Regions from separate parts of the Alistipes senegalensis JC50 genome, predicted to be linked through region 1. Evidence: riboswitches for the same ligand, from Rfam matches in the RefSeq annotation. Region 1 holds a riboswitch; each other region holds the start of a gene.
The links. A riboswitch is a leader RNA that binds a small molecule or an ion and turns the genes downstream of it on or off. The one in region 1 is predicted to bind cobalamin.
Positions count from the first base shown of each region.

Region 2: linked by a shared signal. The riboswitch ahead of NQ519_RS09470 (PL29 family lyase N-terminal domain-containing protein) and the one ahead of NQ519_RS01535 (PKD-like domain-containing protein) in region 1 are both predicted to bind cobalamin.
Region 3: linked by a shared signal. The riboswitch ahead of NQ519_RS02895 (TonB-dependent receptor) and the one ahead of NQ519_RS01535 (PKD-like domain-containing protein) in region 1 are both predicted to bind cobalamin.
Region 4: linked by a shared signal. The riboswitch ahead of nrdD (anaerobic ribonucleoside-triphosphate reductase) and the one ahead of NQ519_RS01535 (PKD-like domain-containing protein) in region 1 are both predicted to bind cobalamin.

Region 1 covers NZ_CP102252.1:401,844-405,654, reverse strand. The annotation lists gene NQ519_RS01535 (PKD-like domain-containing protein) at 49-1,791, opposite strand; cobalamin riboswitch at 1,901-2,112, opposite strand; gene NQ519_RS01530 (hypothetical protein) at 2,180-3,454, opposite strand; gene NQ519_RS01525 (glycoside hydrolase family 71/99 protein) at 3,478-3,811, opposite strand, start outside.
Region 2 covers NZ_CP102252.1:2,419,477-2,423,287, reverse strand. The annotation lists gene NQ519_RS09470 (PL29 family lyase N-terminal domain-containing protein) at 1-1,496, opposite strand, end outside; cobalamin riboswitch at 1,751-1,947, opposite strand; gene NQ519_RS09465 (TonB-dependent receptor) at 2,299-3,811, opposite strand, start outside.
Region 3 covers NZ_CP102252.1:739,718-743,528, reverse strand. The annotation lists gene NQ519_RS02895 (TonB-dependent receptor) at 1-1,514, opposite strand, end outside; cobalamin riboswitch at 1,641-1,854, opposite strand; gene NQ519_RS02890 (sulfatase family protein) at 1,959-3,518, shown strand; gene NQ519_RS02885 (FecR family protein) at 3,715-3,811, shown strand, end outside.
Region 4 covers NZ_CP102252.1:3,816,467-3,820,277, forward strand. The annotation lists gene rho (transcription termination factor Rho) at 1-237, shown strand, start outside; gene NQ519_RS15205 (S1/P1 nuclease) at 274-1,044, shown strand; gene NQ519_RS15210 (hypothetical protein) at 1,126-1,341, opposite strand; cobalamin riboswitch at 1,510-1,707, shown strand; gene nrdD (anaerobic ribonucleoside-triphosphate reductase) at 1,849-3,811, shown strand, end outside.

The DNA of each region.
Region 1 (3,811 bases):
GCAGACTTTTCCGAAAAGTCTGCCGCTCTTGTTGTTTCAGGTGTGTTCTCAGAGATTCTCATCCTCGAAGGCGAACACCTCGGTCGAAACCTCGCCCAACGCTCCGGAATTCTGGCTGATGCCGGTCTGGACCTTGATGAAGTCGATGTATTTGAGGTTGGCGGCGCTGCCGTCCGCATTCACCGCGTTGGAGATTCTGAAATAGTTTTTGCGCTGGTCGCCGTCGGAAATCTCTCCCGTGGCCTGGTCGTTGCCTGCGTTGTCGGCGTATCCCCAGTCGTAGGGGCGGTTGAAGTAGTCGCCCGTGATCGGATGGCGCGTCGTGTTGGCGGCCAGCCGCGTGCCGTAGAGCGTGTACTTCTCGGCGTCGATCCATCCCGGGTAGTAGCTCTCTTGTGTGTGGCTGTTGTTCCGTTCGACTTTGCCCGCATTGCCGCGGTTGTCTTTCCATTGGATGTCCGCGCCGGCGCTCTTCGGGCGGTAGTAGGTCATGGCGTAGGACTTGAGCGTCTCTGACTTGTCGTATTCCGAGCCTTTGAGTTCGTACCATTCATCGTCGGGAAGCCCGTTGCCGTTGGTGTCCTGCATGACCCACACGATGCCCGGTTCGGACGACTGGGCGAACTGGTTGCCCGTGACCGAAAAGTCGTCGCCGCCCTTGTTTTCGATGCTGTGGTCGAATCCCACGACGATATATCCGCCCCAGGCCCCCAGCGACACATAGTAGTTCTTTTTCTCCTCGGCGTTTTGCCGGAGCAGTTCCTGAGCTTTGGATGCGGCCGCTTCCGCCGAGGTGATGTCTTTGAAACCGCCTTCGTTGATGAACTGCCCCGGAGCCGGAGTGTATTCGTAGACCTTGTCCGAGAACCGCCCGGTTCCGCCGGTACGCTTGTGCGACATTTCGTCGTCGCAGCAGGTCACCGCGACGGTGGCTGTCGCAGTCTGGCCGTCGTCGTCGGTAACTTTCACGACGACCGTATAATCGCCTTTCGCCGCCGATTTGAAGCCGTAAACGGCTCCGTCGCCTTCGGTGGCGACCGGTTTTCCGTCCACCGTCCATTCGAATGTCGGATTGTGGAAATGTTCGAGGACGGGACGCAGGTAGAGCGTGCGGCCCAGCGATACATTCCGGGTGCCTTCCTTGCCGAACCGGAGGGAGGGCGCCGGGAAAACGGCTGTCACCGTGAAACGCTCCACGACCCGGACGGTGACGCTCGCTTCGTCTTCGCCGTCTTCGTTTTCGGCGCGCAGGGTCAGCTGATAGTCGCGCAAGTCGCTCTGCTTGAACGTGTAGGTCGCATCGGAGCCGGTCTTTTCACCGTCGAGCGTCCATTCGAAAGTCGCTCCGTCGCCGTTGGCGATCGTGGGGGCGATCGTGGTTTCGCGTCCGGCTTCCACCTCCATCACCCGGTCGTCACCGACGGGGAACGAGATCTCCGGGGGCAGCAGCCGGTTCACCTCGATGCGCAGCTCCTCTTCGGCTTTGCCGTTCGGGGTCTCGACGCGGAAGACGAGGAAATAGATGCCCGCTTCCCGGGCCTCGAACGTGAAAGTGGGTCCGGAGCCGGCCGGTTCGTCGTCGAGAATCCATGCGTAGACGGCGCCTTCGGCATTCTCGACCGTCGGGGCGATCGTCACCGATTTGCCGACCTTCACCGGATAAATGCCGTCGGGATTGTCCAGCGTGATGACGGGTTTGGGCCCGCCGTCCGTGATTACGTCGTCCTTGTTGCAGGATGCGAGCAGCGCCAGGAGGAGGACTGCCGTTGAAAAACAGAGATTCCGGATCATATAGCTTGCCATTTTTAAGTCGTATGCACCGGACTCCGGACGGTGAAATCGACTGGACGGAAAAGTCGTATGACGAAGCTGCCGTTCGATCTCTGCCCGAAACCCGCGGGTGCGAATCCTTGTCAAGGCAGGTCTTCTGACTCGTCCCTGTTGCCGCGCCTTCCCGGCTTTCGGCCAGTGGCATAGCGTGCGGCAACCGTCGTCTCCCGCGAGGGGAGGGGACTTACAGCAGCAGGTACTGTTCCGGATTCTCACCGGATTCCCTTTTCATCGGGCGGGGTGCGTGCGATCCCCGTTCCGAAACCTTGCGGGACAAAGATACGAGAAAATCCGGAAAAAGCCGTGCGGGGTGCGGTTTTTTCCGGATTTTGTCCTGCGGACCGGGCGGCTACCACATGTAGAGCACCATGTCGCCCGGGTCGAGCGTCAGCGTGCGCTGGTCGTTCGAGGCCGGCTGCACGGAGCCGTCCTTGCGGATGCGGCGCACGTGCCCCTGCGTGCCGACATTGAGGTAGCACTTTTCGTTGATGTCGGTGTTGACCGCCATCATGAAATGGTAGCCGTGGTTCTCGAAGAACGAAATGCACGCCGTGTTGGTTTCGCGGCCCACCGACAGTTCGGTGATCTCGGCAGGGAGCTTGTCCAGGGCGCGGGTGTCCAGCGGCAGCGGGGTGCCGATGTGGTAGACGCCCGTTACTTTGTTGTCCAGGAAGACCCACGACAGTTTCTGGATCTCGTCGAGCACCGATTTCACGATGTCGTAGGTCTCGGTGCGGGTGCCGTCCTCGGCGATCGGCCCGTTGCGGTATTTCCAGAGTTCGGGATTCTCTACCGTCGGGGTCCAGTAAGTGAAGCATTGGAGCACCTGCGTGCCGTAGGCGAGGTTGCTGTAAGCTTGCAGGCGCAGGTCGTCCACCGTCGGCTGCGGGTAGCTGGTGTGGGGAACGGTGAGCATGAAGCTCCAGAAATCCATTCCCGAACGGAGTGCGCGGTCGCGGACGATTTCGAGACACTGATACCATTCGCCGAGGATCTGCCGCGGGCTGTCCGCGACGTTCGGGTCCTTGATGATCGGGTATTTGTCGAACGAGAGGAACGTGATTTCGGGAACCTCGGCCATGTAGCGGTCGATGTACTCGTTGTAGTCCTTCACGCCGAGGGCCTCATAATGTTCGGGGCCGCCTGTGGGGAAGATGTTCGCATAGCAGATATGCTTCCTGTCCACGTGCTGGATGTCGGACATCATTTTGGACATGTTTGCGAACTGCGTCGGATGGGGTTCGTCCATGACGAAGTATCCGGCCAGCGCGGGATGGTCTTTCAGCCGGGTTACGGCGTCGAGACGCTTGCTCTCCGTATAGAGTTCGTCGCACTCTACGATGAGCTTGATACCGGTTTCGGCAGCGAAGTCGAGGCATTTGAGGGCCGTCTCGACGTTGCCCATGCGCGAGTAGTTGAGCGTGATGCCCATCTGCTCAGCTTCGCGGAAACGTTCGACGCTGGCGTGAGAGGCGCGTACGCCGTGCCATGCCACCACGGGAATCTTCTCTGCGGCGGGGATTTGCGAGGGGTAGTTTTGCGATTTGCCGCCGTCGTCGTCCTTGCAGCCGGTGAAGGCTGCGAGCGATCCGGCAAGCAGTGCGGTCATGAGGAACTGTTTCATGGTTGAATCGGGGTATTGTCGGATTAATACTTGAATATATAGCGGTAGCGGAAACGGTCGCCCGGAGCCGAATCGCCGTCGCGCATGCACTCGCGGATGTCACCGTCGGTCACGGCGTTGTCGATCCATTTGAAATCGACCGTGAAGTTGCGCACGTCGGCGATGCCGAGCTCCCGGAGCGGGACGGCGATCTCCATCCGGTTGCCCGACACGGCATAGTCGATCGTCGCAGCCTCCTCCCAGTCCCAGCCTCCCTTCGAACGTTGGAGCGTGGTTCGGGTGTCATCCGTGACCTTGTTGTTAACGACCCATTGGAATCCTTCCCAGTCCGGCGCCGTGCTGCCTTTCACCGAAATG
Region 2 (3,811 bases), 2.0 Mb from region 1:
CCGCCGCTCGAAGCCCGCTGGCCGACGATGGCACCGGTATTGTACATGCGGTAGCCCTGCCCCGGATACCAGGCCGTCTGCCCGTTGTAAGTATAGGTCACGCCATAGTTTTCGACATCCCATGCCGACACGCCGTCGATGTAGTCGCGTCCCGAACTCAGGTTCTCCCATGCGTCTATATCCGGGACCTTGTATCCCGGAGGGCAGGGATCGTTCAGGGTCTTGGCCTCTCCCCACAGTTTTGCGCTCGGCTTCGCCAGCCAGTTGGAACCGGTTCCGACCGTATTGTTATAGAACGTCATCGGATTGGCCGCGGCTGCCTCCGGCGTCACGGCGGCCTTGGCGAGGCTCCACGTCAGAGCCGCATACGCGGGGTTTACGACGGTAAGTTCTTTCACCTCATCGAAAGGGGTGGCGCTGGTCGAGGTTTTCGTTCCCCAGTAGAACGGGTCCTTGCGCCCCCACTGGTAATACATGCCGTAAGCGTCCGTTCCGCCGACGGTGGTTCCCACAGCGCCCAGATTGCGGTCCATAAAGACCACGCCGTTCTCATAGGCCATCGTCTGCGGGGCGTCGGTCACCCAAATATGCCAGCTCCACACGATCGCATCCTCCTGCACGAGGGCCACCAGCGCGTTGCCCCGGCCCTCGCCGACCGTGAAGACGATCTCCCCCGACTCTTCGTCGAGGACAACATCCGACACCAGCCCCTCCCGGTCGGTCCATATCCAGTCGGCCTTCATGCCGTCGGCGATTTCGATCGCCGGGTCGAATCCTGCCGAAGCCGCTTCGCCCGCGCCGTTGCCGCGCACCTTCGCATTGAACGCATAGGTTCCCGGAGTCGATACGACATAGCAGTTGGCCGTTCCTGCGGCGCTCAGGTCATCGACCTTCGCCGCAGAAAGTTCCCCGCCGCCGGTCAGCACCACCTTCACGCGCCCCTCGGCCATCGTCACCGAACGGAATTGGGCCGCCTGCACCTCCTCCGACGCCTCGATCGGCTCTCCGGCGGCGTCCACGATCCGCCACGGCGCAGCCTCGCCCGCCGCAACGGTCCAATAGCCCTCTTCGTCAACATCCGTCACCGGAACGGCCCCCGAGACGGGCATCCGCGCACCCGAGGCGTCTTTCAGCCACGGCGCATCCTTTTCCGCGGCGAGCGTCCAATAATAAACCTTCTCGTCGGCCGCAATTCCGATCAACGGGGCTCCGGCTGCCTCCGCATCGCAGGCGACTGTCACCTCCGTGCCGTCGCGGAACGCGATAAGCGTCCCCGCGTCGCCCTCCGTCACGGCACCGACCGCCGAGCGCGACACGGCTCCGGTCAGCTCCCGAAGCGTAACGAGCCCGGCATTGAGGTCCTCGATCTTCTGTTTCAGCTCCGGGGAGACGGGATCGACGGAGGGGGGGGGTACATCGCCCGGGCCGTTGCCCGAGTCGCTTTCACATCCGCCGAGGAGCAGCGTCCAAGCGCAGATCACAAACAATTTTTTCATCATGCTTTGCTTTTTAGTTAATGGTGTTGTCTGTTCGTCCGGTCCGGACAGGCTTTCCCGACGACGACAGGCATACACAAGCGGGAGCGGGAACGGCAAGTCCCGGCAAAGCATGGCGACAACCTTTTCATCCGACCGTAAAAAGTCTGTCCGAAGAGGTTTGCTGCTGATGAAAAAAAGCGAAAGCTGTTAACAAATTGCGCGCAGGCACAATGCCGGCGGCATGTCAGGCGCCCCCTTTCTCCGCAGGAGCAAACACTCTATCGTGCAAGGCAGGTCTTCTGACTCGTCCCGAATGCGGCGCCTTCCCGGTTTTCACCAGTGGCTCGGATTGCCGCATCCTTTCATGCCCTCGACGGGCGGGACTCACAGCAGCGGGAACTGTTGCCGATTCACACGGCATTCCCTTTTAATTCCCCGCGAGGGGAAACCATTGCGGGAACAAAGATAGGCTTTTCCCGCCGGGAAGCAAACGAATCCGGCGGAATATTTGTCCGGAGGGTCCGAAAATCGCTCAAAAAGCCTTTTCGGCCCCGGCCAACCGTTTTCGGACGACCGCCGTCCATCTTTGGCACGCACTTTGCGATTACTTCAATCAACTGCGGCACAGCAACCGCAGTGAGGTTTCTTCATTTATTTAAGTTTGGGTTAGTAGTTTTAGGAGGGCAACCTCCGGGGGCAGCAGGCAATCGTGACGATTCCCTGCTGTTTTTTTGCGTATCCACCCGTCGCAGCGAGGAGGCAGACCGGAAACGAGGCAACCGTCCATCGCCCCCTAAAACCCGCTTCTTAAGCGGGCGGGTCAGAACTCCACCGTGACGCCCAGCGACGGCAGCAAAGTGCCGCTGACCTGTTCGAGCCTCTTCATGCGGTAGCGCTGCTCCGACGCCGGAGCCGAGGGGTTCTCGATCTCGCCCGTGGACATCAGCACGTCGGGCTGGCGGAGCTTTCCTCCGGCAACGTTCTGCAAGTCGATGTAGAGCCCCAGCATGCAGCGGCGGAAATAGAATACCTTGTCGATGCGCACGTCGAGCTGGGCGAAGGCGTCGAGCCGCCCGGCATTGTACCTCGAATAGTCGTAATAGGGCCGTCCCTGCGCGTCCCACGCCTCGACGAGCGACGATTTCTCCTCGTCGTAGGGCGTGTAGGGCGCACCGCCCACGGCGCTGAGCTTCGCCCCGACGCTCCAATGGCGCGGCAGATCGTAGGTGCCGCTGACGTTGACCACGAAACGGTTGTCCCACGCCGAAGCGATCCACGGGGCCGAACGGTCGTTGCGGTACTCCGAGCGGAACACGGTCACCGACCCCACGACGCTCACGCGCCCCGGAATCTGCCAGCGGGCCATCGCCTCGACGCCGTAGGCGCGTCCCTGCGCCGAGGAGACCAGCTCCTCGTTGCCCACCACGCCGTAGTCGTTGCCCTTGCACGAGAGCGGAATCCCGTCCGCGACCGACAGGGGCACATCCCCGTAGCGTTTGTAGAATCCCTCGACCGAGACGATCAGCCGGTCGCGCAGCCGCCAGTCGATGCCGGCGCTGAAAATCCCGACCCGCATGTAGTCGAGCGATTCGTTCACCAGCCTGTCGTCCCGCTTGAATCCCAGCGCCGTATAGGCCGGCAGCTGGTAGTAGAGCCCTGCGCTGCCGCTGACCGACCACGCCGGAGCCAGCGCATAGGAGACCGACGCGCGCGGCGAGGGCCGGTTCCACAGCCGGGCCATGCGCCCCGAGTAGTCGCACCCGTCGGCGCGCAGTCCCGCCGAGGCGGTGAACCGCTTGTCCGCAGAGGCGTATTCGGCTCCGGCGAAAAGCCCCCAGCCGACGATTCCCAGCCGCGTATCGTAATCCGAGAGCTGCGACTTGTCGGTGTAGAGCCGTTGTAGCGTGCGGTTCGTGTAACCGGACCAGTTCACCTCGACGCCCTCGCGGAGCGTCCAGCGGCCCAGGTAGGAGCGGTTCTCGGCCCGCAGCGCGGTCTTCTGCTCCACGGAACGGAGCCGCAGCGTGAGGTTGTCCTCCGACGAATCGTCGTTGCGCAGGTATTTCAGGTTACGGTTGTTCAGGTAGTTGTGGCTCAGCGTCACGGTCTGCACGTGGCGGCCCGCATAGTGACGCCACGAAGCCCCCACGGTGAAAGTCTCCTGCCGGATGCGGGGCAGGTAGCTCAGCAGGTATTCGGCGTCCTCGCCCTTCTCATCGACGTTGAGCTTCATATTGTCGAAGCCCGCCAGGGCCAGCACCGTCAGCTCGTCGCGCTCCGAAAGGCGTGTTTTGACCTTCACCTGCCCGTCGATGTAGTTGGGCAGAAACGGC
Region 3 (3,811 bases), 340 kb from region 1:
GGCGATCGTTCGAAATCGCGCGCGTATTTCAGCCCGACGTTGAACTGTTCGGCATATTCGGGCTTGAGGAAGGCGTTGCCCATGTCGGTGTAGTAGAGGTCGTTGAAGGTCGGCATGCGGAACATCCGCTTGTAGAAGGCGCGCACCGAAAGGTCGTGGTTTTTCAGCACTTTGAACGATCCGAAGAACGCCGGGGTGGCCACGGCCTTGTCGGGCCGGGCTTCGAAGCGCTCGACCTTTTCGTGGACGAAATAACCCAACAGGCTGGCCTGCATCTTCAGCCGCCCCCATTCGAAAGCCGTGGCCAATGCCGCCATGTGGGTGTAGCGCGTCGGGTAGGGGAAGGTGCCGTCGCTCTCGGTGGGCATGTAGAACGTGGCGTCGAGCGTGTTCCACTGGAAGTCGTAGGCCAGCGACACCTCCCAGTGCTCCAGGATGTTGCAGAGATTGGCGCACGAGAAGTAGAACTCCTTCTGCTTGTAGGTGTTCTTGGTCTGGATCAGCTTGGCGTCCTGATTTTCGTAGTGGGTGTAGTCGGCGGCGTACTTGGCGTTGAACAGCGTGCGGAACCTCTTCGACCAGCGGTTGGTCAGCGTGCCCTGGATGAACGAGTTGGTGTCCCACAGCCGTTCGCCGTGGCGGAAGACGTTGTTGACGATGGCCCCCGGGATGCCGCGCTCGGAGTTGTAGGTGTAGGCCCGCACGGTCCATTGTCCGTCGGCCATCTTTCCGTGGAGCCCGGCCTCCATGCGGGTGGCGTTTATGTCGCCGTTCTGCCGGTAGGCCGTCGTGTCGTAGGCGATCTCGCCCAGCGTGTTGCGGCGGCGGTAGCGGAATTTGTACCGGCCGGTGGCGTTGGTCCACTCGCCGCTGAACGACGAACTGACGGCGTCGGAGATCTTGTACTCGTAGCGCATCGAGGGGTTGATGAGCCCGAACGAGCCGGTCTTCATCGTGGCCTTGAAATTGGCCCGCTTGCCCTCCTCGAAGCGGGGGCGCCGCGTGGTTATGTAGATCGTTCCGGAGGCTCCGAAATCCTTGGCCGACTGGAAAATGTCGCTTTTCTGACCGTTGTAGAGCGATATTTCCTCCACGTCGTCCAGCGAGAAGCGCCCCAGATCGACCTGTCCGTTCTGGGCGTTGCCCAGCTGGATGCCGTCGTAGAACACGGCCATGTGGTTGGTGCCCATCGAGCGGATGTTGACGGTTTTCAGACCGCCCACGCCGCCGTAGTCTTTGAGCTGCACGCCCGCGAAATAGCGGATGGCGTCGGCCACCGAAAAACTGTTCAGCCGTTGCAGGTCGATGTCTTTGAGGACCTGCGCCGGGATGACCTCGCGGTATTTGGGGATGACGGGAGCGCCGACGATGACGACCTCGCTGATTTTCTGGATGCTGTCCAGTTTTCCGACGTAGCGCCGGTTCGCGGTGGAGTCGGAGGTGTCGGCCGCCGCGTGATTACCCCCCCCCGCAATGAATGCGAGGCATAGGAACGAAAGGCGAAGTTGCTTCATTATGCGTTCTGTGTCAATGGTTTGTCGGGTAAAACCATTGATTCCACAGCCGCAGTGCAACGAAACAGAATGAAAGAGTGCTTTACATGCGTTGTCGATCCGGGCCCGTTCTCCGCAGGCTGCGAAATCAATCTGTCATGCAAGGCAGGTCTTCTGACTCGTTCCGGTTTCGACGCCTTCCCGGTTATCCACCAGTGGCTGAGATTGTCGATTCCTCGTGTGCCCGTTTCCGGACAGGAACTTACAGCAGCGGGAACTGTTGCCGACTTTCACGGCATTCCCTTTTAATCGGTCGGAGGCTGCGGGGCCTCTTTCGGAACCTTTGCGCGGCAAAGATATAAATTTTGTCAGTAATCGGTGATAAAAAACGTTTTTTATTTCATCTTATCGGTCCGCAGCCGATTATTTCTTATCTTCGCGGCATCGAACCCAACATTGCGAATCATGTATATCGTTCCGAAAACCGTAAGTGCCGGACTGTTGCTTTCCGGCGCAGCGACCTCGGCGCAGGCCCGGATGCCGGAAACGCCGCAGAAACCCAACATCGTCTATATCATCGCCGACCAGCTGCGTTGGGACGCCCTGGGCTACACCGGCAATGCCAAGGCCGTTACGCCCAACATCGACCGGTTTGCCGCGCAGGCCCTCGACTTCACCGAGGCGGTTTCGTCCACTCCCGTGAGCGCCGCCCACCGGGCCTGTCTTATCACGGGCAAATACCAGAGTTCGACGGGCATGGTCATCAACGAGATCAACCTCAATCCCAACCATCGGACGTGGGCGCACGTGCTCGGCGATGCCGGCTACAAACTGGGTTACGTGGGCAAGCATCATTGGACCGATCTGCACCGCCGCGACCGCGAGCCGGGGCCCGAGCGCATGGGATTCGACGACTACTGGGCGGCCTATTCGTTCAACCATAAGAGTTACAATGCCTTTTACCATACTGAGGACGACGGCGGCGTCCATCGGTTCGTCGAGCTGAAAGGCCGGTACGGCCCCGAGGTGTTTACCTCGCTGGCCCTGGACTACATCCGTAAGAAAGCCGCGGCCGGAGAGCCCTTCGCCATGATGCTCTCCTGGAACCCGCCCCACGACCCGTGGGTCCGCAGCAATGTCGATCCGCGCTGTTACGAACGCTTCCGGAACGTGCATTTCGACCTGCCGGAGAATTTCAAGCGGACGCCCGATCCCTATATGGACCGTTATCCGCAGCAGTTCTTCGACGGCGAGGAGAAGTGGCGGGGATCGTTTATCGACACCGACCGGTATAGCGAGATGCTGCGCTGCTATTATGCGATGGTCAATTCGCTCGATGAACAGTTCGGGCGCGTGATGGATTTGCTCGAAGAGCTGGGCATAGCCGATAATACCATCGTCGTTTTCACCTCGGATCATGGCGAGCAGTTCGGGTCGCAGGGCCGCATGTACAAACTGACGTTCTACGACGAGTCGGCCCGTATTCCGTTCCTGATCCGCGATCCCAGATACGCCACCGGGGGCCGTGAAAGCGACGCTTGCCTCAATACGCCCGACATCGGACCCATGCTGCTGGGCCTCGCTGGGCTGCACGGGGAGATTCCCGACGAGATGGAGGGCGAGGACCTGAGTTTCATCGTCCGCGGGGAGAAAGGCCGGGAACCCGAATACGCTTTCATGCAGAGCATGGGACACACCTACCAGTGGAAGGACGGCTACGAATGGCGGGCCGTGCGGTCGAAACGCTATACCTATGCCCGTTATCTGCGTGACGGGAGCGAAGTGCTGCTCGACCGGGAGGCCGATCCGACGCAGCTGACCAACTATGCCGGCGATCCGGCCTACGCTTCGGTCAAGAAAGAGTTGCGCAAACGCATGGAGCGCAAGATGAAGCAGCTCGGCGACGATTTCAAGCCGTGTTCCTGGTATCGTGACCGCTGGATGTATAAGGGTTACAGCATCAAGGCGTCGGCACGGGGTGAGTTCGGCCCGCTGCCGCCCGTCGAACCGAAACGTACCGAATAGAGCACCTCCGCGGCATTGCATCGCCCTCCGGAAGCTGGTTTTCCAGCTTCCGGAGGGCTTTTTCATTGTGTGGTGCGGGGGCCGGAGAGGGCGGTCCGAAAAAAAATCGTGCGAATTTCGATTTTCGGGGGTCGGTATTCGGAAATGGCGTGTCTACTTAGTGAAAGCAAAGAAAAAAATCTGTTTTGTGTAAGTTATGCAGAAGGAGATAGACAGACTGATCAATTCCTACCGGAACAATGCCCTGAGCAGGGAGGAGGCCGGTATGCTGGCGGGATGGCTGGAGGAGTCCG
Region 4 (3,811 bases), 610 kb from region 1:
ATGGAGTTGCAGCTCGACCGCAAACTCTCCAACAAGCGCGTCTACCCGGCCGTGGACGTCATCGCCTCGGGAACCCGCCGCGAAGACCTGCTGCTGCCGCGCGACGTGATGAACCGCACGTGGGTGCTGCGCAAATACCTCTCGGACATGACCCCCGTGGAGGCTATGGAGTTCCTGCAAAAACAGATGAGCCTCACGGATTCCAACGAGGAGTTCCTCGCCACGATGAACCACTAATAGCGACGTACAGAAACTGCAACACCCGCCGAATCCATGAAAAACTACCTGCTTTTAGGCATGTGCCTGCTCTTCGCCCGCGGCGCCTCCGCATGGGGACAGAAGGGGCACGATGTTACGGCTTACATCGCCGAATGCCACCTGACGTCCGAAGCGGCCGAGAAGGTTCACAAAGTGCTGGGAGGCTACTCTCCCGTCTACTTCGCCAACTGGCTCGATTTCGCCAGCCACCGGCCCGAATACGCCTACTCGAAGACTTGGCACTACCGCAATGTGGACGAGGGCGAAACGCTCGAAAGCATGCCCGAGAATCCCGATGGCGACGTGCTGAAAGCCGTGACCGAGATCACCGAAAAACTCAAATCGGGGAAACTCGCCCCCGACGAAGAGGCGCTGAATCTCAAAATGCTGATCCATCTGGTAGGGGACATGCACTGCCCGATGCACTTGGGACGTCTGAGCGACCTGGGCGGCAACCGGCGTCCGGTGCGGTTCTTCGACCGCGAAACCAACCTGCATTCGGTCTGGGACACGAATCTGCCCGAAGCGGCTCACAACTGGAGCTACACCGAGTGGAAAGAGCAGATCGACCGGCTGACCGACGAGGAAAAAGCCGGAATCACGGCCGGAGAGCCCGCCGACTGGGCGAAGGAGACGCACGAAATCTGCAAGGAGGTCTATGCTTCGAGCCCCGAAAGCACGAAGATCGAGTACGACTACATTTTCAAATACACGCCCGTCATCGAGAAGCAGTTCCTGCGCGGCGGACACCGTCTGGCACGCCTGCTGAACGAGATTTACCGATAGGGGAGTCCGGACGACGAAAACGCCCGCGGACCGCAAGGTCTGCGGGCGTTCGGTCTTACGGGAATGCCGGAGGGATGAAAACTATTCTCCCGGTTCGTGCCGGTACCCCTCCTCGTCGTATACCGGGCGGTCGTCCGCTACGATCTCGCCGATACCGTCCGGAATCCGGTCGTCAAGCGGAATTTCGGTATCCGTCAAATCTTCTTCGATCAGATTTTCGTCGCGTTCGTCGCCGGCGAAACCGTTGTTCTGCGTGGAAAGAATCGTGCGGTCGTTCCGAATTTCAATTTTTCCCATGATTTTCGTCTTATCGGTTATACGGCTTTCCGCCGCAACAACGATACCACGATAGGCCGTCACCCGAAAACGGCGTTCCGAGGGGCTTCACGGGCTAATGCCTCTTATTGTTTATAATTTGTTCATTAAAAATAGGGGCGTTCGCTTGCCCGTCGGGGAACTATGCCTACATTTGTTTCCGTGCAAGGTTCTCCGCCGGTCGCAACCGGCATGGAGATCAAAAGGGAACTCCTGTGAAAATCAGGGACTATTCCCGTAGCTGTAAGCTCCGCAACGGTCCGCACACTCTCTGAGCCACTGTCCGCAAGGGCGGGAAGGCGTGCGGACGGAGCGAGTCAGAAGACCTGCCTTGCCGGAAAAGGTACCAGCCTTCGGGATATAGGGCGATACCCGGACAAGATTTTACGAAACGACATTCAGGAAGACCCGACGGGCCTGTCCGCCGTGCGCGGAGAGGGGCGGAGCGTCTTTCGCACGGATGAAACACATAACGGATTTCAGAAGAATATGGGTATTTCAGAACTTTACATCATCAAGCGCGACGGCAAACGTGCGCCTTTCTCGGTCGAGAAGATCAAACGCGCCATCAGCAAGGCATTCCTTTCGGTCGGCGGATACGCCACCGACGACGACCTCACGTCGGTGCTGAGCCGCGTACACGTGTCCGACGGCATGTCGGTCGAGGAGATTCAGAACCAGGTCGAGGTGGCCCTGATGGCCGAGCGCTATTTCGCCGTGGCCAAGAGCTACATGCTCTACCGTCAGAAGCACTCCGAAGACCGCGAAGAGCGCGACAAGCTGCGCTTCCTGACCGACTACTGCGACGCCAAGAACCCCGCCACGGGTTCGAAATACGACGCCAACGCCAACGTCGAGAACAAGAACATCGCCACGCTGATCGGCGAGCTGCCGAAGCAGAACTTCATCCGCCTGAATCGCCGCCTGCTCACGGACCGGATCAAGGAGATGTACGGCAAAGAGCTGTCGGACAAGTATCTGCGCCTGCTAAAAGATCATTTCATCTACAAGAACGACGAAACCTCGATGGCCAACTACTGCGCCTCGATCACGATGTATCCGTGGCTGCTGAACGGCACGCTATCGGTCGGCGGCAACTCGACGCGCCCGACGAACCTCAAATCGTTCTGCGGCGGATTCGTCAACATGGTCTTCATCGTGTCGTCGATGCTCTCGGGGGCCTGCGCCACGCCCGAATTCCTGATGTACATGAACTACTTCATCGAACAGGAGTACGGCGAAGATTACTACAAGCGCGCCGACGAGGTGGTGGACCTCTCGAAAAAGCACCGCACGATCGACAAGATGATCACCGACTGTTTCGAGCAGATCGTCTACTCGATCAACCAGCCGACCGGAGCGCGCAACTTCCAGGCCGTGTTCTGGAACGTCGCCTACTACGACCGCTACTATTTCGAGTCGCTCTTCGGGGAGTTCGTTTTCCCGGACGGTTCGAAACCCCACTGGGAGTCGCTGTCGTGGTTGCAGAAGCGGTTCATGACGTGGTTCAACAAGGAGCGGACGAAGACCGTGCTGACCTTCCCCGTGGAGACGATGGCGCTGCTCACCAAGGACGGCGACGTGATGGACAAGGAGTGGGGCGACATCACGGCCGAGATGTACGCCGCGGGCCACTCGTTCTTCACCTACATCAGCGACAACGCCGATTCGCTGTCGTCGTGCTGCCGCCTGCGGAACGAGATTCAGGACAACGGATTCAGCTACACGCTGGGCGCCGGCGGCGTCTCGACCGGTTCGAAAAGCGTGCTGACGATCAACCTGAACCGCTGCATCCAGTACGCCGCGAAGAACGGCATGCACTACCTGAAATATCTGGAAGAGGTCGTGGACCTGGTGCACAAGGTGCAGACAGCCTACAACGAGAACCTCAAAGAACTGAAAGCCAAAGGCATGCTGCCGCTGTTCGACGCGGGTTACATCAACCTTTCGCGCCAGTATCTGACCATCGGCGTCAACGGGCTGGTCGAGGCCGCGGAGTTTCTGGGCATTCCGATCAACGACAACGACGAATACGCGGCGTTCGTGCAGGAGGTGCTGGGGCTGATCGAGCGCTACAACCGGAAATACCGCACCAAAGAGCTGATGTTCAACTGCGAAATGATCCCGGCGGAGAACGTCGGCGTGAAGCACGCCAAATGGGACCGCGAGGACGGCTACGCGGTGCCGCGCGACTGTTACAACTCCTATTTCTACGTCGTGGAGGACGAGTCGCTGAACGTCATCGACAAGTTCCGGCTCCACGGCCGCAAATACATCGACCACCTCACGGGCGGCTCAGCGCTGCACATGAACCTCGAAGACCATCTGTCGAAGGAGCAGTACCGCCACCTGCTGCGCGTGGCGGCGGCCGAGGGGTGCAACTACTTCACGTTCAACATCCCCAACACGGTTTGCAACAAGTGCGGGCACATCGACAAACGTTATCTGAAGG